DNA from 4 places in the Bradyrhizobium sp. SHOUNA76 genome. Region 4 is predicted to be linked to each of the others. Evidence: predicted binding sites of a transcription regulator. Region 4 holds the regulator's gene; each other region holds the start of a gene.

Region 1 (3,734 bases), on a different contig from region 4:
ACCTGTAAAACATGTAGATCTTCTCACAGCAAACATAGGATACTCTGCCGACCAGCTGGGTTGTTGGGCTCTGTCTAAAACTGATCTTCGCCGGGATTTCGACGGCAGACGCCCCGGGTGTGCCTCTCGATCTCAGCCAGTGCGGCGTCGAGCGAGGCGTGCGGCCCTTGCAGAATGCCGGCCATAGTTTCCGATGCGTGGCCCTCCGGATGGATCATGAACTGACGGGGAGCGCTTGCCGTGATGCGCCCCATCGAGCGGCCGAGCAGGTCCGTCAGCTGCCAAACCGTGCCTCCCTCTGCCGGTGTAACGATCACATCCATGGTGAACCTTGAGCCTGTACGCCGCGCGAACAAACCGTTGCAATAACGGATCGGCGAACTACCGAGTTCCGCGGCCGCGGCATTCTCGGTACTGGAAGGATTGCCGCTTCGGATCAACCCGCGATCCAGCGAATGGCGCTTAATGCCGATATGTGCGACTATATGGAATGGTCAAAAAGAAAGGTCGAAGGCCAACGTCGGGAGAAGCAATGGCAACCGCTCTCGACCGTTGGGACGAGGAAGGCGGAGCGCAGGAGCTGGCGTGGCCTTTACCCTATGGAGCCAGCGATTTGCGGGACGTGGAGCGCAGAGTCCTGGAATGCCTGGGTGCCGCCCTTGTCAGCGAATGGAATGATCTGCCTACTGACGTCCAGCGCAGGCTCTTCGAGCAGGCGGCCTCGGGCAAATCGCACGACGCCACCCTGTTGAAGACGCGGATCGCCCGTTTCCTGCACGATCATAAAGACGCTTCGCGTGTGCGGTGACACTAACTTGGCAGAGTCGCTGACCTGTCTTGCAGTATGGGTATCGCGGATCTGATGGCCGGGGAATAAGAGCGACGATGTAGACGCGCGGCCGGTAGGCTGGGCTGAGGTGGTGGCCATCGATTCTTCTTCCGCCCCGTCTTGGCAATGCGGCAGTGCTGCAAGAAGGCGTAAGCAATCATCGTCATAAGAGCGTGACGGTGAAGACCGTGCCAGGACCGTCACTCGAAGTGATGGAAACAGAATTCCTCTTTCAACTGCAGATGCGCTTGCTCGCAGATCCATCGCGCCATGACGTTGCAGCCAACCGCCGCAGGTCTATCTCGGATAGCCTTTCTTCTCTCCGAGTCGCGATGCTCGCCGATCGCCAACTCGCATTGTTTCACTTGGAATCAGCAAGCATCTCGTCCGCCGGCATCGACAACAAATCCGCGATGTGCATCGCCTTGTATTTGGTGACTTCGCAGCCATCTCATGATAGAGAGATAGCTAATCTCGGCACAAAGAGCACTGTAAACGGATTGCTTCACGATAGCGCCGATGCAAAGCTGTCTCTGAAGGATAGCCGATCATGACCATGCGCTCCCGACGCGAAACGGTCACCTTCAAGCATCCCTTCCGAATCAAGGGCATTGACCGCCTGCTGCCTCCGGGTGCCTACGAGGTCATCACCGATGAGGAGATGATCGAAGGATTGTCGTTCGCGTCGTTTCGCCGGGTTGCCACTATGATGACGGTGCCGGCGGCGCCGCCGCGCACTTCAACGATGGAGAGGATTTCCATCAATCCGGTCGATTTGGCTGACGCTCGGTGCATTGATGCCGACGCGCCTCGTGAGTGACGAGCCACTCGATCTCGACAAGCACCGCTGAATGGCTGCACAGGAAGCGACCGACGTCCGGCGTATTCTGGCGCATGTCGAGAACAACGCAAAGCCCCTGCGCGATGGGAAGCTTTCTTAAATCTGATGACGCGGCGTCCAACGACTTTCGCACCATACGGCTGGCCTTCACCGGATCCTTAGCGGCCGCGGTCTTGGCAGCTATTTCGTGATGCTCAGAGCAGAATATCGTTTCAGGACGGTCTTGTACGTCCCCTTGCGGCGGCTTATGTGCTGTTAGCACTCGCTGGCCACGACTGCCATTTCGTCCAAAGCAACAACAACGAGAAAGCAGGAGGACAGCATGAAATTCCGTCCGCTTCACGACCGCGTTGTGGTCAAGCGCATCGAAGCCGAAGATAAGACCACTGGCGGTATCATCATTCCGGACAGCGCCAAGGAAAAGCCCTCGCAGGGCGAGATCGCGGCGGTTGGTCCAGGCGGCCGCGACGAAGCCGGCAAGCTGATCCCGATAGAGCTCCAGGTCGGCGACCGCGTGCTGTTCGGCAAGTGGTCCGGTACTGAGGTCAAGCTCGATGGTCAGGAACTGCTGATCATGAAGGAAAGCGACGTTATGGGCGTTCTCGTCGATCTGCCCGCCGCCAAGAAGAAGGTCGCCTAAGCTCCAGTCAGTTTTCCTTATCCTGAGCCGTCGACGCAGCCGGCGCCTCGCAGGATGAGGCCCGTAAGTTCAAATCCCGCCCCTTAACAGCTCGCCCAGGTGCGCGATCCTTGGGATCTGACCAGTCGAAAACGGAGATCATGATGTCGGCCAAAGAAGTCAAATTCGGCGTAGATGCCCGCGACAGGATGTTGCGTGGTGTCGAAATTCTCAACAATGCGGTCAAGGTCACGCTCGGTCCCAAGGGCCGGAACGTCGTTCTCGACAAGTCGTTCGGTGCCCCCCGCATCACCAAGGACGGCGTCACCGTCGCCAAGGAGATCGAGCTCGAGGACAAGTTCGAGAACATGGGCGCCCAGATGGTGCGCGAAGTCGCCTCCAAGTCCGCTGACGCGGCCGGCGACGGCACCACCACCGCGACTGTACTCGCGGCTGCGATCGTCCGTGAAGGCGCGAAGGCGGTTGCCGCCGGTATGAACCCGATGGACCTGAAGCGCGGTATCGACCTCGCGGTGGAAGCCGTGGTCGCCGACCTCGTGAAGAACTCCAAGAAGGTCACCTCGAACGAGGAGATCGCCCAGGTCGGCACCATCTCGGCCAATGGCGATGCAGAGATCGGTAAGTTCCTCTCCGACGCCATGAAGAAGGTCGGCAACGAGGGTGTCATTACGGTTGAGGAAGCCAAGTCGCTCGAGACCGAACTCGAGGTCGTCGAAGGGATGCAATTCGACCGCGGCTACATCTCCCCCTACTTCGTCACCAACGCCGACAAGATGCGCGTCGAAATGGAAGATGCCTACGTTCTCATCAATGAGAAGAAACTGTCTCACTTGAATGAATTGCTTCCGCTGCTGGAAGCCGTGGTCCAGAGTGGCAAGCCGCTTGTGATTATCGCGGAAGACGTCGAAGGCGAAGCGCTTGCGACCCTGGTCGTGAACCGTCTGCGCGGCGGTCTGAAGGTCGCGGCCGTGAAGGCGCCGGGCTTCGGTGATCGCCGCAAGGCCATGCTGCAGGACATCGCGATCCTGACCGGCGGCCAGGCGATCTCGGAAGATCTGGGCATCAAGCTCGAGAATGTCACGCTCAACATGCTCGGTCGCGCCAAGAAGGTGATGATCGACAAGGAGAACACCACCATCGTCAGCGGCGCGGGCAAGAAGGCCGACATAGAGGCGCGGGTGGCGCAGATCAAGGCGCAGATCGACGAGACCACCTCGGACTATGACCGTGAGAAGCTGCAGGAGCGTCTCGCCAAGCTCGCGGGCGGCGTCGCGGTGATCCGCGTCGGCGGCGCGACCGAGGTCGAGGTGAAGGAGCGCAAGGATCGCGTTGATGACGCGATGCATGCGACCCGCGCGGCCGTCGAGGAAGGCATCCTGCCGGGCGGCGGCGTCGCCCTGCTGCGTGCTTCCGAGCATCTCAAG
Region 2 (3,734 bases), on a different contig from region 4:
CTCGGCGGTCATCTTCTCGGGGTTGGTGATGAAGTAGGGGCTGAGATAGCCGCGGTCGAACTTCATGCCCTCGACGATGTCGACTTCGGTGTCGAGCGACTTGTTCTCTTCGACGGTGATGACGCCCTCGTTGCCGACCTTCTGCATCGCCTGGGCGATCATCTTGCCGATGGCGGCATCGCCGTTGGCCGAGATGGTGCCGACCTGGGCGACCTCGGAGGAGGCCGCGACGGGCTTGGCGCGCTTCTCGATGTCCTTGACGACGGCCGCCACCGCGCTGTCGATACCACGCTTGAGGTCCATCGGGTTCATGCCGGCGGCAACTGCCTTGGCGCCTTCGCGCACGATGGCCTGGGCCAGCACGGTCGCGGTGGTGGTGCCGTCGCCGGCGAGGTCGTTGGTCTTGGAGGCGACCTCACGCACCATCTGGGCGCCCATGTTCTCGAACTTGTCCTCGAGCTCGATCTCCTTGGCGACGGTGACGCCGTCCTTGGTGATGCGGGGCGCGCCGAACGACTTCTCGATGACGACGTTGCGGCCCTTCGGGCCCAGCGTCACCTTGACGGCGTTGGCGAGAATGTCGACGCCGCGCAGCATGCGATCGCGCGCGTCTCCGGAAAACTTGACGTCTTTGGCAGCCATTTCTGCAATCCCTCTGGTTTCGTGATGTGTCTATCGCTCGCCTCGTCGCATCATGTCCGGGGGTCCGCAGGTCGAACCCGGTGGAATGATGGATGCCCGGATCTTGGCGACCCGGGCATGACATTCAGCGGCTGTTCAGGCGGATGGCCTTAGGCCAGAACGCCCATGATGTCCGACTCCTTCATGATCAGGAGATCTTCGTTGTCGATCTTGACCTCGGTGCCCGACCACTTGCCGAACAGCACGCGGTCGCCGACCTTGAGGTCGATCGGGGTCAGCTTGCCGGCCTCGTCGCGGCCACCGGGGCCCACGGCGACGACCTCGCCCTGGGATGGCTTTTCCTTGGCGGTGTCCGGAATGATGATGCCGCCCTTGGTCTTTTCCTCGGCGTCGATACGTTTGACCACGACACGGTCATGCAGCGGACGAAATTTGGATTTAGCCATGACGTTTCCCTTTGGAGGCTCGCTTCGGAAGTAGTGGAAGTGGGTGGGGCGGCGCTTCCGTCCATCCCCTATCCCGAGGATCGAACGGCGCGCTTAGCAATCGGGCTTTCCGAGTGCTAATAGTGGGCCCGGAAATATGGCTTGGCCGCGATCCTGTCAAGCAAAGGTGGTTAAGCGATTGGTGAGGCGGATATAGGATGGTGGCATTGGAAACTTGTTCGGGGCGCCGACGTATCAAAGGACGTCATTGCCCCGGCAGCGGTTTTGCGCTTGGCTGCGGGAGGGGTGCGGCCATGGTTTTGTTCGGGGGAATGCCATGATCAGTTCAGCTCACGCGCGCACGGTTGCCAATCTGGCGGCCGCCTCTTGTCTGGCGCTGCTGCTGGGCGCCTGCGGCGGCGGCATGAGCCTGCCGTCCTTCTCATCGTCCTCGCCGCCGCCCGAAGCCGAGCCGGGAGTAGCCCCGGAAATGCCTGCGACCATTCGCGGCGACGAGATCGTCGGCCGCTGGGGTCTGGCCTCGTTCCAGAACCCGGCCGACCGCGCCCGCACCGAGGCGGCCGCGAGAGCCCAGTGCAAGAACCCCTACGTGATCACCGCCGGCTCCTCCGGCGGCGTGATCATGCATCTGGCCGACCAGGCAACGCCCCAGGAGCTGCGGCTGAAGGGCTCGCCGAGCGGCAAGAACTACATCGGACCGGCGGGCCCGACCCCCGGCGAGCAGGACCGCGAAATCATCTCCTTCGACGGCCGCGTCCTGATCACCCGCTTCATCGACAAGGACGCCGCCACCCGCTACGGCAACATGGTCTACGTCCGCTGCGCGCCCAGGGCGTGATTTTCCACCGTCATTCCGGGGCACGCGAAGCGTGAACCCGGAATCTCGATGTGGTGGGCTCCTTGCCTCGAAGCTCCGGATTCCGGGTTCGGTCCTGCGGACCGCCCCGGAACGATAGCGTGAGATGAATCCCAAGCAAAAACGCCGGCCCCAGGGCCGGCGCTTTGCTTTTGTCCGTAATCCGCGTCCGCTTAGTCGAACAGCGCGTCGATGTCGTCCTGCGAGGCGTGGCCGACGTCGCCGGTGAGCTTCGGACCGTTGAGAAGCTTTTCCTCCTCGCTGCGATTGTCCACCTGCGCCGGCACGTGGGACTTGATCGCGTCGACGCCGCCCCAGATGTCCATCATCGCATTGATGTGCTGCTCGATGAACTTCATCGTGCCCATGACCTTGCTGATGCGCTGGCCGGTCAGGTCCTGGAAGTTGCAGGCCTCGAAGATCGAGATGACGCGTTCCTGGATGTCGTCGGCGAGCCGCTTCTGCTGGTCGACCGAGTCCACCTTGGACATTGCGCTGGCGGCCTGGTCGATCGATTCCGCGGCTTCGAGGATCTGCTGGGTCGCCTGCTCGGTGCCGCCGACGACCGCGCCGAGCTCGCCGTTGACCTTGGCCATTTCGCCACCGTCAAAGCTCTTGCCATGCAGCGTCGCGATCTCGCGCTTGGTGCGGTCGATGGCGTCATGGATGAGGTCGAGCTCGACCTTCAGCTTCTCGCACTGCTCGATCTGCGCCCGATAGGTGTCGAGCATGGTACGAGCCTCGGAGAGCTCGTGGGCGGTGGAGGCGTCGATTGCCGCCATGGCTGCGCTTCCCGACAGGGGCACGCTGCCCTTCGCCATCTGGGCGCGGATCGCACGTAGTTCGGCCATGATCTCGCTATGCATCGGGATTGCCTCTTCGGTCACGTCCAAAATCGGCATCTCGCCACCAGCGATATCCTCGACGCGAAAACGTTTGCGGTGAACAGCCATCAAGATACTCCCCCCACCTCACTCACGCGTCTTTGTAGTCAGAAGCGATTTAACACGAAGTTCACAGCCGGAACTGTTGTGCGGCGTCGCGCGACGGCGCGCAAAGAAGCGATTAACCAAGGCCATGCCGCGTTCATCGAAAATAAACGCTGATCGCCAAATTGCCCCTCGGTTGACGACGTGGTGAATCCAAACGACCGATACGTTTACCAAACAAAACGGCTTTTGCTCTTTATTGACCACGTCGAGGGGCGCGGACCAGTCATCAGCTCTCCACGGCGCATGTGATCTAGACGAAACAGTACAGAGTACGTCGATGTTCAAGAAAATGTCTGTTGCGCTGCTCTGCAGCGCTTGCACCTTCATTGCCGGCGCAAACAGTGCCAGCGCCTTCGACAATAGCGTGCCGAACGATCCGCCCGCGGTGCTCTACCAGCCGCATGTGCCGCCGGCGCCAGTGCGCGTCGCATCCAATTCGAATATGGGCGGCGGCTTCATCGAGTTCCTGTTCGGTGACGGCCCCGGCCGCGGCCCGGCCTATGCGCCGGAGCAGCCGGTGTATCAGCAGCAGCCGGGCTATTACGACCAGCGCCGCCTGCCGCCGATGGGCGAGCCGCAGGTGCAAGGCGGATATCAGCAAGGCACGCTCCAGCAGGAGCCAGTCGATCCGCGGCAGCGTCCGTTCGATCCGAGGTTCGAGAAACAATCTGTTGACTATAGCGGCAGGGAAAGTCCCGGCACGATCGTGGTCGATACCCCGAACAAGTTCCTCTATCTCGTCGAGGGCAACGGCAGGGCGATGCGCTACGGCATCGGCGTCGGGCGTCCCGGCTTCAC
Region 3 (3,734 bases), on a different contig from region 4:
GACCACACTTTCGGAAACGATCCGGCCGTCGCGGGCGCAATCGCGGGAATGGAAGGCGATCCTCGTCCTGATTCTGCTGGTCCCGGTGCTGTGGTCGCCGCTGATCCTGTTTCGCTTCGTCCTGTACCAGCCGTTCAGCATCCCCTCTGGGTCGATGGCGCCGACGCTGATGGTCGGCGACTACGTCTTCGCCGCGAAATACGCCTATGGCTACGGCCGCTATTCCCTACCTTTCGCGCCGCCCTGGATCTCAGGCCGCGTCTTTGCCGCCGAGCCGGAATATGGCGACATCGTCGTGTTCCGGACGGCGAAGGACAGTTCGGTCGACTACGTCAAGCGCGTGGTCGGGCTGCCCGGCGACCGCATCCAGATGCGGCAGGGCCAGCTCATCCTCAACGACCGTCCGGTGACGCGCGCCGCGCTCGAGTACGGGCTTGCCGACAACGCCTGCGGTGTGGATGGCGGCGTCAAGGTCAAGCGCTGGCGCGAGACGCTGCCGAATGGCGCGTCCTATGTCACCAACGATTGCGTCGACAACGGTTTCCTCGACAATACCAGCGTCTTCACGGTGCCGCCGGGCCACTTCTTCGTACTCGGCGACAACCGCGACAATTCCACCGACAGCCGCATGTCTACGTTCGGTTTCGTGCCGATGGACAATCTCGTCGGCAAGGTGACGCGGATCTTCTGGTCGCTCGACGAAGACGGCGAGCCGCACATCGAGCGGCTGGGGAAGGTGAGGTGAGTTTTTGCTCCGGGCGGCGTGTACGGCCGGATTGCACGGCGCTCCATCCGCGCGCTCCGGAATGACGAGCGGAGATAGAACGCCCACAAAACAAAAACCCCGGCATCGCTGCCGGGGTTTCGTAGTTCTTGAGATGGCCGGACCTTAGAAGTCCATGCCGCCCATGCCGCCGCCCGGGGGCATTGCCGGACCGGCGCCACCCTTCTTGGGCAGCTCGGCGACCATGGCTTCCGTGGTGATCAGCAACGCCGCAACCGAGGCTGCGTTCTGGATCGCGGTACGGACCACCTTGGTCGGGTCGATGATGCCCTTGGTGACGAGATTGACGTACTCGCCGGTCTGGGAGTCGAAGCCGTAAGCGTAGGTCTTGTTCTCCAGGATCTTGCCGACGATCACCGAGCCGTCTTCACCGGCGTTGATGGCGATCTGGCGAGCGGGAGCCGACAGCGCCTTGCGCACGATCTCGACGCCGGTCTTCTGGTCGTCGTTCTTGGTGCGCAGGCCCTTGAGCTGCTCGGAGGCACGGAGCAGGGCGACGCCGCCGCCCGGGACGATGCCTTCTTCCACAGCCGCGCGGGTCGCATGCATCGCGTCATCAACGCGATCCTTGCGCTCCTTCACCTCGACCTCGGTCGCGCCGCCGACGCGGATCACCGCGACGCCGCCGGCGAGCTTGGCCAGACGCTCCTGGAGCTTCTCACGGTCGTAGTCCGAGGTGGTTTCCTCGATCTGCGCCTTGATCTGGGCCACGCGCGCCTCGATGTCGGCCTTCTTGCCGGCGCCGTTGACGATCGTGGTGTTCTCCTTGTCGATCATCACCTTCTTGGCGCGACCGAGCATGTTGAGCGTGACGTTCTCGAGCTTGATGCCGAGATCTTCCGAGATCGCCTGGCCGCCGGTCAGGATCGCGATGTCCTGCAGCATGGCCTTGCGACGATCGCCGAAGCCCGGAGCCTTGACGGCTGCGACCTTGAGGCCGCCGCGCAGGCGGTTCACGACCAGGGTCGCGAGCGCTTCACCTTCGACGTCCTCGGCGACGATGACCAGCGGCTTGCCGGTCTGCACCACGGCCTCGAGCAGCGGCAGCAGCTCGTTCAGCGAGGAGAGCTTCTTCTCGTTGATGAGGATGTAGGCGTCGTCCATTTCAACGCGCATCTTGTCGGCGTTGGTGACGAAGTAGGGCGAGATGTAGCCGCGGTCGAACTGCATGCCCTCGACGACGTCGAGCTCGGTCTCGAGCGACTTGGCTTCCTCGACGGTGATGACACCCTCGTTGCCGACCTTCTTCATGGCGTCGGAGAGGAACTTGCCGATTTCCACATCGCCGTTCGCCGAGATGGTGCCGACCTGGGCGATCTCGTCGTTCGAGGTGACCTTCTTGGAGTTCTTGACGAGATCCGCAACGACGGCTTCGACCGCGAGGTCGATACCGCGCTTGAGGTCCATCGGGTTCATGCCGGCGGCAACCGACTTGGCGCCTTCGCGCACGATCGCCTGGGCCAGCACGGTGGCGGTGGTGGTGCCGTCGCCGGCCGCGTCAGCGGACTTGGAGGCGACTTCGCGCACCATCTGCGCGCCCATGTTCTCGAACTTGTCCTCGAGCTCGATCTCCTTGGCGACGGTGACGCCGTCCTTGGTGATGCGGGGGGCGCCGAACGACTTGTCGAGCACGACGTTGCGGCCCTTCGGACCGAGCGTGACCTTCACCGCGTTGGCGAGAATGTCGACGCCGCGCAGCATCTTGTCGCGCGCTTCAACCGAGAATTTGACTTCTTTGGCTGCCATGTGGATTTTTCCTTAGGTGTTTGACAGGAGGGAGAGAGGGGCTGTTAGGCCGCCTTCTTCTTGGAAGCGGGGACGTCGAGGACGCCCATTATGTCGCTTTCCTTCATGATCAGCAGGTCGACGTTGTCGATCTTGACCTCGGTGCCGGACCACTTGCCGAACAGCACGCGGTCGCCGACCTTCAGGTCGATCGGGATCAGCTTGCCGGCTTCGTCGCGGCCACCGGGGCCGACGGCGACGACTTCACCCTGAGAGGGCTTTTCCTTGGCAGTGTCGGGAATGATGATGCCGCCTGCGGTCTTCTCTTCTGCGTCGATGCGCTTGACCACGACGCGGTCGTGAAGCGGACGGAATTTCATGCAGTCCTCCTAAGCAATTGCTTGGGTTGAGGTTTTGAGATTGTTAGCAATCAGTGCCTGCGAGTGCTAGCACACGCGAGCTGAAATAGGGCAGGAATTTTGCGGGGGCAAGGGCTTCTAGCAGAAAAATCAGCACCCGGAAGCGCGGACTGCCAGAATCTCTTTTCCATCGTTAACCGAGGCCGCCCCGTATTAGCACGGTGCCGCATCTGCTGCTAACGCATTGAATTTCAACAGCTTGTTAAACTTTTGGGCTTGAGATGTATTGTCAGTTTGCGTCACATTTCTCTCATGTGAGCGCATCAGTACCGGGTGGCTCGTAAGGCGCACACCGACCAAGCCGCCCCTTGAATGCGCTCCTGCAAAGGAGGTTGGCATGGGCTTGCCGAGTGGGGGCGTTTCCGAGGATTTCCGGAAACAGATGCTGGGTTACGGGCTGACGACGGCACAAATTCTCTATCGGATGCCGGATCATCCCTCGCTGCTACAGACCTACGTCTGGCAGAACTACGACATGTTTCCGAAATTCCCGGCGCTGAAGGATTTCCTGGCGTTCTGGCAGGAGAAGCTCGACGGCCCCCTTCATTCGGTCACCGTCGCGCACTCAAAGCTGATCAAGCCGGCCGAGCTGCGCGCCGTGGATGGCGTGTTCCGGCTGCATTGAGGCGGACACCGGTCTCGTAGGGTGGGCAAAGGCGCGCGCTTGCGAGCCGTGCCCACCATCTCTCCCCGATTGCATCCGGCATGGTGGGCACGCTCCGCTTTGCCCACCCTACGATATCTGCGTTGGAACTGCGCAGGATGGATTAGCATCGGCTGCGCGAATCGCTGTCCGCCCACGAACA
Region 4 (3,734 bases):
GGCCGGCGAGACCCCGGTGAAGCGCTATTCGATGATCGTGCCGGGCGCCGGCTTCTCCGGTTATGTCGCGGTGCAGATCCCGGAGAATGCGACCAAGATCTACACGGATGAAGCGGTGCGGCAGATGTTTGCGAGCGTCACCACCCGCAAGCAGGTCTCGGCCGAGGAGCAGATCGCGCTGATGCCCTTCAAGATGACCGATCTCGCCGACTTCAAGGACATCCGCACGCTGGCGCCTGGCTCCAGCATCATCCTGGCCGACGGCGACGAGAGCACCGGCTATGAATCGAAGCCGTTCATGATCCTCGGCGTGATCGGCGCCACCCCGCAACAGGCCGACGACCGCGCCCGCTTCGCCCAGGAAGCGGCGCTGCAGATCCCCGGCGTGCGCGAATCGCGCGTCACCATGTCCGAGCCGATCCGCATCAACGGCCAGCAGGGCTTCGAGACCCGGATCGACGGCGTCAGCGGCAAGGACAAGGTCCCGGTGACCGTGGTGCAGTGGATCCGCTTCTCGAGCGGCGGCGCCTCGCTGCGCATCATCGCCAGCGCCCCGCGCGAGCAATGGCTCGCCGCCTTCACCCGCTTCCGCGCCGTGCGCGACGGCATTCAGCCGAAGGGGTAGCTGCATCTCCGCGCGAGATGCGCTCCCTCCCCCGCTTGCGGGGGAGGGTTGGGGAGAGGGTGTCTCCACAACGAAGGCTCCCACAGAGGAGGCAGCCCTCACCCGCCGCGCTTCGCGCGTCGACCGCCCACCCCCTCGCCAGAGCCGGCTGCATTTTCGGGCTTCTGTTCGTATACGAACGGAACTAGGCTTCGCTTCCGTTGGATCATCCCAAGGGAGGCGAATGATGCTGGACCGACGACAAGTCTTGGCAATGCTCGGAACGACGGCGCTGGCGAGCCTCGCACCAACCGCGCTGTTTGCAGCGGCATCTATCAAGCCTGACGAGACCTCCGCGCTGCTCGTGATCGACGTGCAGAACTGCTTCCTGCCCGGCGGCAGCCTCGCGGTGAAAGAGGGCGAGCAGGTGGTGCCCGTCATCAACAAGATCTCGAAAGCGTTTGCGAATGTGGTGATGACGCAGGACTGGCACACGCCGGGCCACGTCTCGTTCGCGTCAGTGCATTCGGGCAAGAAGCCGTTCGAGACCGTCGACCTTCCCTACGGCAAGCAGGTGCTGTGGCCGGACCATTGCGTGCAGGGCACCGACGGAGCCGCGCTGTCGAAGGACCTTGCGATCCCGCACGCCGAACTCATCATCCGCAAGGGCTTTCACAAGGACGTCGATAGCTATTCGGCCTTTCTAGAGGCCGACGGCAAGACCTCGACGGGACTTGCCGGATACCTCAAGGGGCGCAAGATCAAGCGCGTCTTCGTTGCAGGGCTGGCGACGGACTTCTGCGTCGCCTGGACCGCGCTCGACGCGCGCAAGGCAGGCTTCGAGGTCTATGTGGTGGAAGACGCCTGCCGCGGCATCGACACGCAGGGTTCGCTGGCAAAAGCCTGGGCCGATATGGCCAAGGCCGGCGTGAAGCGGATTCAGTCTGCGGATATCGCGGCGGGTGCGTAGGATTTCCGAGCTGTCATTCCGGGGCGGCTCGAAGAGCCGAACCCGGAATCTCGAGATTCCGGGTCCGATGCTTCGCATCGCCCCGGAATGACGCCAAACTCAGTTCGGCGCGTCGCTGGACTCGTTGTTGTTCGCCGCCGGAGCGGCCTTTGCACCGCCCTTGGCGACGCCGACCAAAGCCGGACGCAGCACGCGCTCGCCGATGGTATAGCCCGCCTGCATGATCTGGACCACGGTGCCCGAGGGTACCGACGGATCGGGCACTTCGTACATCGCCTGGTGGAAGTTCGGGTCGAACTTCTGGCCCTGCGGATCGAGCTTCTTCACGCCATGCTTTTCCAGCGCGTTGAGCAGCGAGCGCTCGGTGAGCTCGACGCCCTCGATCAGCGAGATCAGGCCGGGATCGGCCGTGGCACGGGCTTCGGCCGGAACGGCATCGAGCGCGCGCTGGAGATTGTCGGCGATGTCGAGCACGTCGCGGGCAAAGCCGGTGATGCCATAGAGGCGGGCGTCAGCGACTTCCTTGGCGGTGCGCTTGCGCAGATTCTCCATCTCGGCCAGCGTCCGCAGCATGCGGTCGCGCGCCTCAGTGGCTTCCTTCTGCAACGTTTCGACCGAGCCGGGCTCGGGATCGTCGGGCATGATGTAGGGCTTCGACACCACGGGCTCGGGCGTCGGCGCGGTCGTGTCTTCGGGTTGCCGGTCTCGATCGGTCATCGGCTCTAATCTCGAACTCGTTTCCAGGGATTGTTGGCCCGGATATCGGGCCTGGAGCCATGAAAATCAAGCGCCCGTGATCGGCGGAAACGCCGGTCAGCCCCCCAGCAGCCGGCTGACGATGCGGGCGGCGTAGTCCACGGTCGGGATCACGCGGGCATAATTCAGCCGGGTCGGGCCGATCACGCCCAGGACGCCGACGATGTGGCCGGCGGCATCCCGATAGGGCGAGATGATGGTGGAGGAGCCTGACAGGGAAAACAGCTTGTTCTCGCTGCCGATGAAGATGCGCACGCCTTCGGCGGTCTCGGCCCGGCCTAGGAGGTCGATGACGCCGCGCTTGGTTTCGAGATCGTCGAACAAAAGGCGCACCCGCTCCAAATCCTCCAGCGCGTGGAGATCCTCCAGCAGATTGGCGTGGCCGCGGACGATGAGCTGCCGGTTCTCGTTCTCGCCGCCGGACCAGCTTGCGATTCCGGCCGAGATCACCTTCTGCGTCAGTTGATCGAGCTCGGCGCGGGCTTCCCCGAGCGCAGTCTCGAGCTCGAGCCGCGCCTCGGCCAGGGTGCGGCCGCGAATCCGCGCATTGAGAAAATTGCCGGCCTCGGTGATCGCCGAGGAGGGAACTCCGGGGGGCAGCGACAGCACGCGGTTTTCGACCTGGCCGTCCTCGCCAACCAGGATCACCAGCGCCTTTTCCGGTTCCAGCCGGACGAATTCGATATGCTTCAGCCGCGCATTGGATTTTGGCGTCAGCACCACCGCGGCGGCACGGGTCAGTCCCGACAGCCGCGTCAAGGCCTGGTCCAGCGCCGCCTCGACCGATTGCGCCTGGCCTACGGTGGCAAGCTGGCTCTGGATCGCCGCCCGCTCAGCCTCAGTGAGGTCGCCGACCTGCATCAGGGCATCGACGAAAAAGCGTAAGCCCAGTTCCGTCGGCAGCCGGCCGGCGGAGGTGTGGGGCGCGTAGATCAGGCCGAGCTGTTCCAGATCGGCCATGACGTTGCGGACCGAGGCCGGCGACAGCGGCATCGCGATCAGGCGCGAGATATTGCGCGAGCCCACGGGCTCACCGGTCGCGAGATAGCTTTCGACAATTTGACGAAAGATGTCGCGGGAACGCTCGTTGAGCTGGGCAAGGCCTGCGCGCGGCGCGATCAGCTGGATCGGATCGTGATGGGCCACCGACGGTAACTCCTCTCAGATGCTCATAATTTGTCCATCCCGGGCGCTTCTGACAAGCGTGGTGTTTGCGGGCACGAAATCAGGGGTGAAAAAACCTTGCCGCCCACCCTCACCCCCCCTACAAGCACCGCCAACAGCCCTACACCTGCGAGTTTTGGAGGATTTCCCATGCGGCCAAGCCGCCGTGCGCCCGACGAATTGCGCCCCGTGACGCTGGAGCGTGGCGTGGTCAAATATGCGGAAGGCTCCTGCCTCGTG

What was found. Region 4 encodes HrcA, which represses chaperone genes, less so after heat shock. Its sites were predicted from a motif close to GTTAGCACTCNCNNNNNGNGAGTGCTAAC; they were not measured.
Region 1: a site for HrcA is predicted at 1,925-1,953, ahead of MOV74_RS03250 (co-chaperone GroES). Genes of this name have one in related genera too.
Region 2: a site for HrcA is predicted at 1,181-1,209, ahead of groES (co-chaperone GroES). Genes of this name have one in related genera too.
Region 3: a site for HrcA is predicted at 2,932-2,960, ahead of MOV74_RS18760 (co-chaperone GroES). Genes of this name have one in related genera too.

The regions. Positions count from the first base shown of each region.
Region 1 covers NZ_JALBHA010000011.1:41,614-45,347, forward strand. Annotated here, with positions in the region: gene MOV74_RS03230 (hypothetical protein) at 75-440, opposite strand; gene MOV74_RS03235 (hypothetical protein) at 533-808, shown strand; partial or broken gene MOV74_RS03240 (IS701 family transposase) at 811-1,247, opposite strand; gene MOV74_RS03245 (hypothetical protein) at 1,380-1,649, shown strand; gene MOV74_RS03250 (co-chaperone GroES) at 1,993-2,310, shown strand; gene groL (chaperonin GroEL) at 2,454-3,734, shown strand, end outside.
Region 2 covers NZ_JALBHA010000111.1:9,824-13,557, forward strand. Annotated here, with positions in the region: gene groL (chaperonin GroEL) at 1-642, opposite strand, end outside; gene groES (co-chaperone GroES) at 792-1,088, opposite strand; gene MOV74_RS15080 (hypothetical protein) at 1,405-1,926, shown strand; gene MOV74_RS15085 (protein phosphatase CheZ) at 2,118-2,897, opposite strand; gene MOV74_RS15090 (L,D-transpeptidase) at 3,214-3,734, shown strand, end outside.
Region 3 covers NZ_JALBHA010000169.1:2,628-6,361, forward strand. Annotated here, with positions in the region: gene lepB (signal peptidase I) at 1-745, shown strand, start outside; gene groL (chaperonin GroEL) at 890-2,530, opposite strand; gene MOV74_RS18760 (co-chaperone GroES) at 2,575-2,889, opposite strand; gene MOV74_RS18765 (usg protein) at 3,266-3,553, shown strand.
Region 4 covers NZ_JALBHA010000068.1:2,733-6,466, reverse strand. Annotated here, with positions in the region: gene MOV74_RS11165 (hypothetical protein) at 1-625, shown strand, start outside; gene pncA (bifunctional nicotinamidase/pyrazinamidase) at 852-1,574, shown strand; gene grpE (nucleotide exchange factor GrpE) at 1,674-2,291, opposite strand; gene hrcA (heat-inducible transcriptional repressor HrcA) at 2,388-3,476, opposite strand; gene rph (ribonuclease PH) at 3,645-3,734, shown strand, end outside.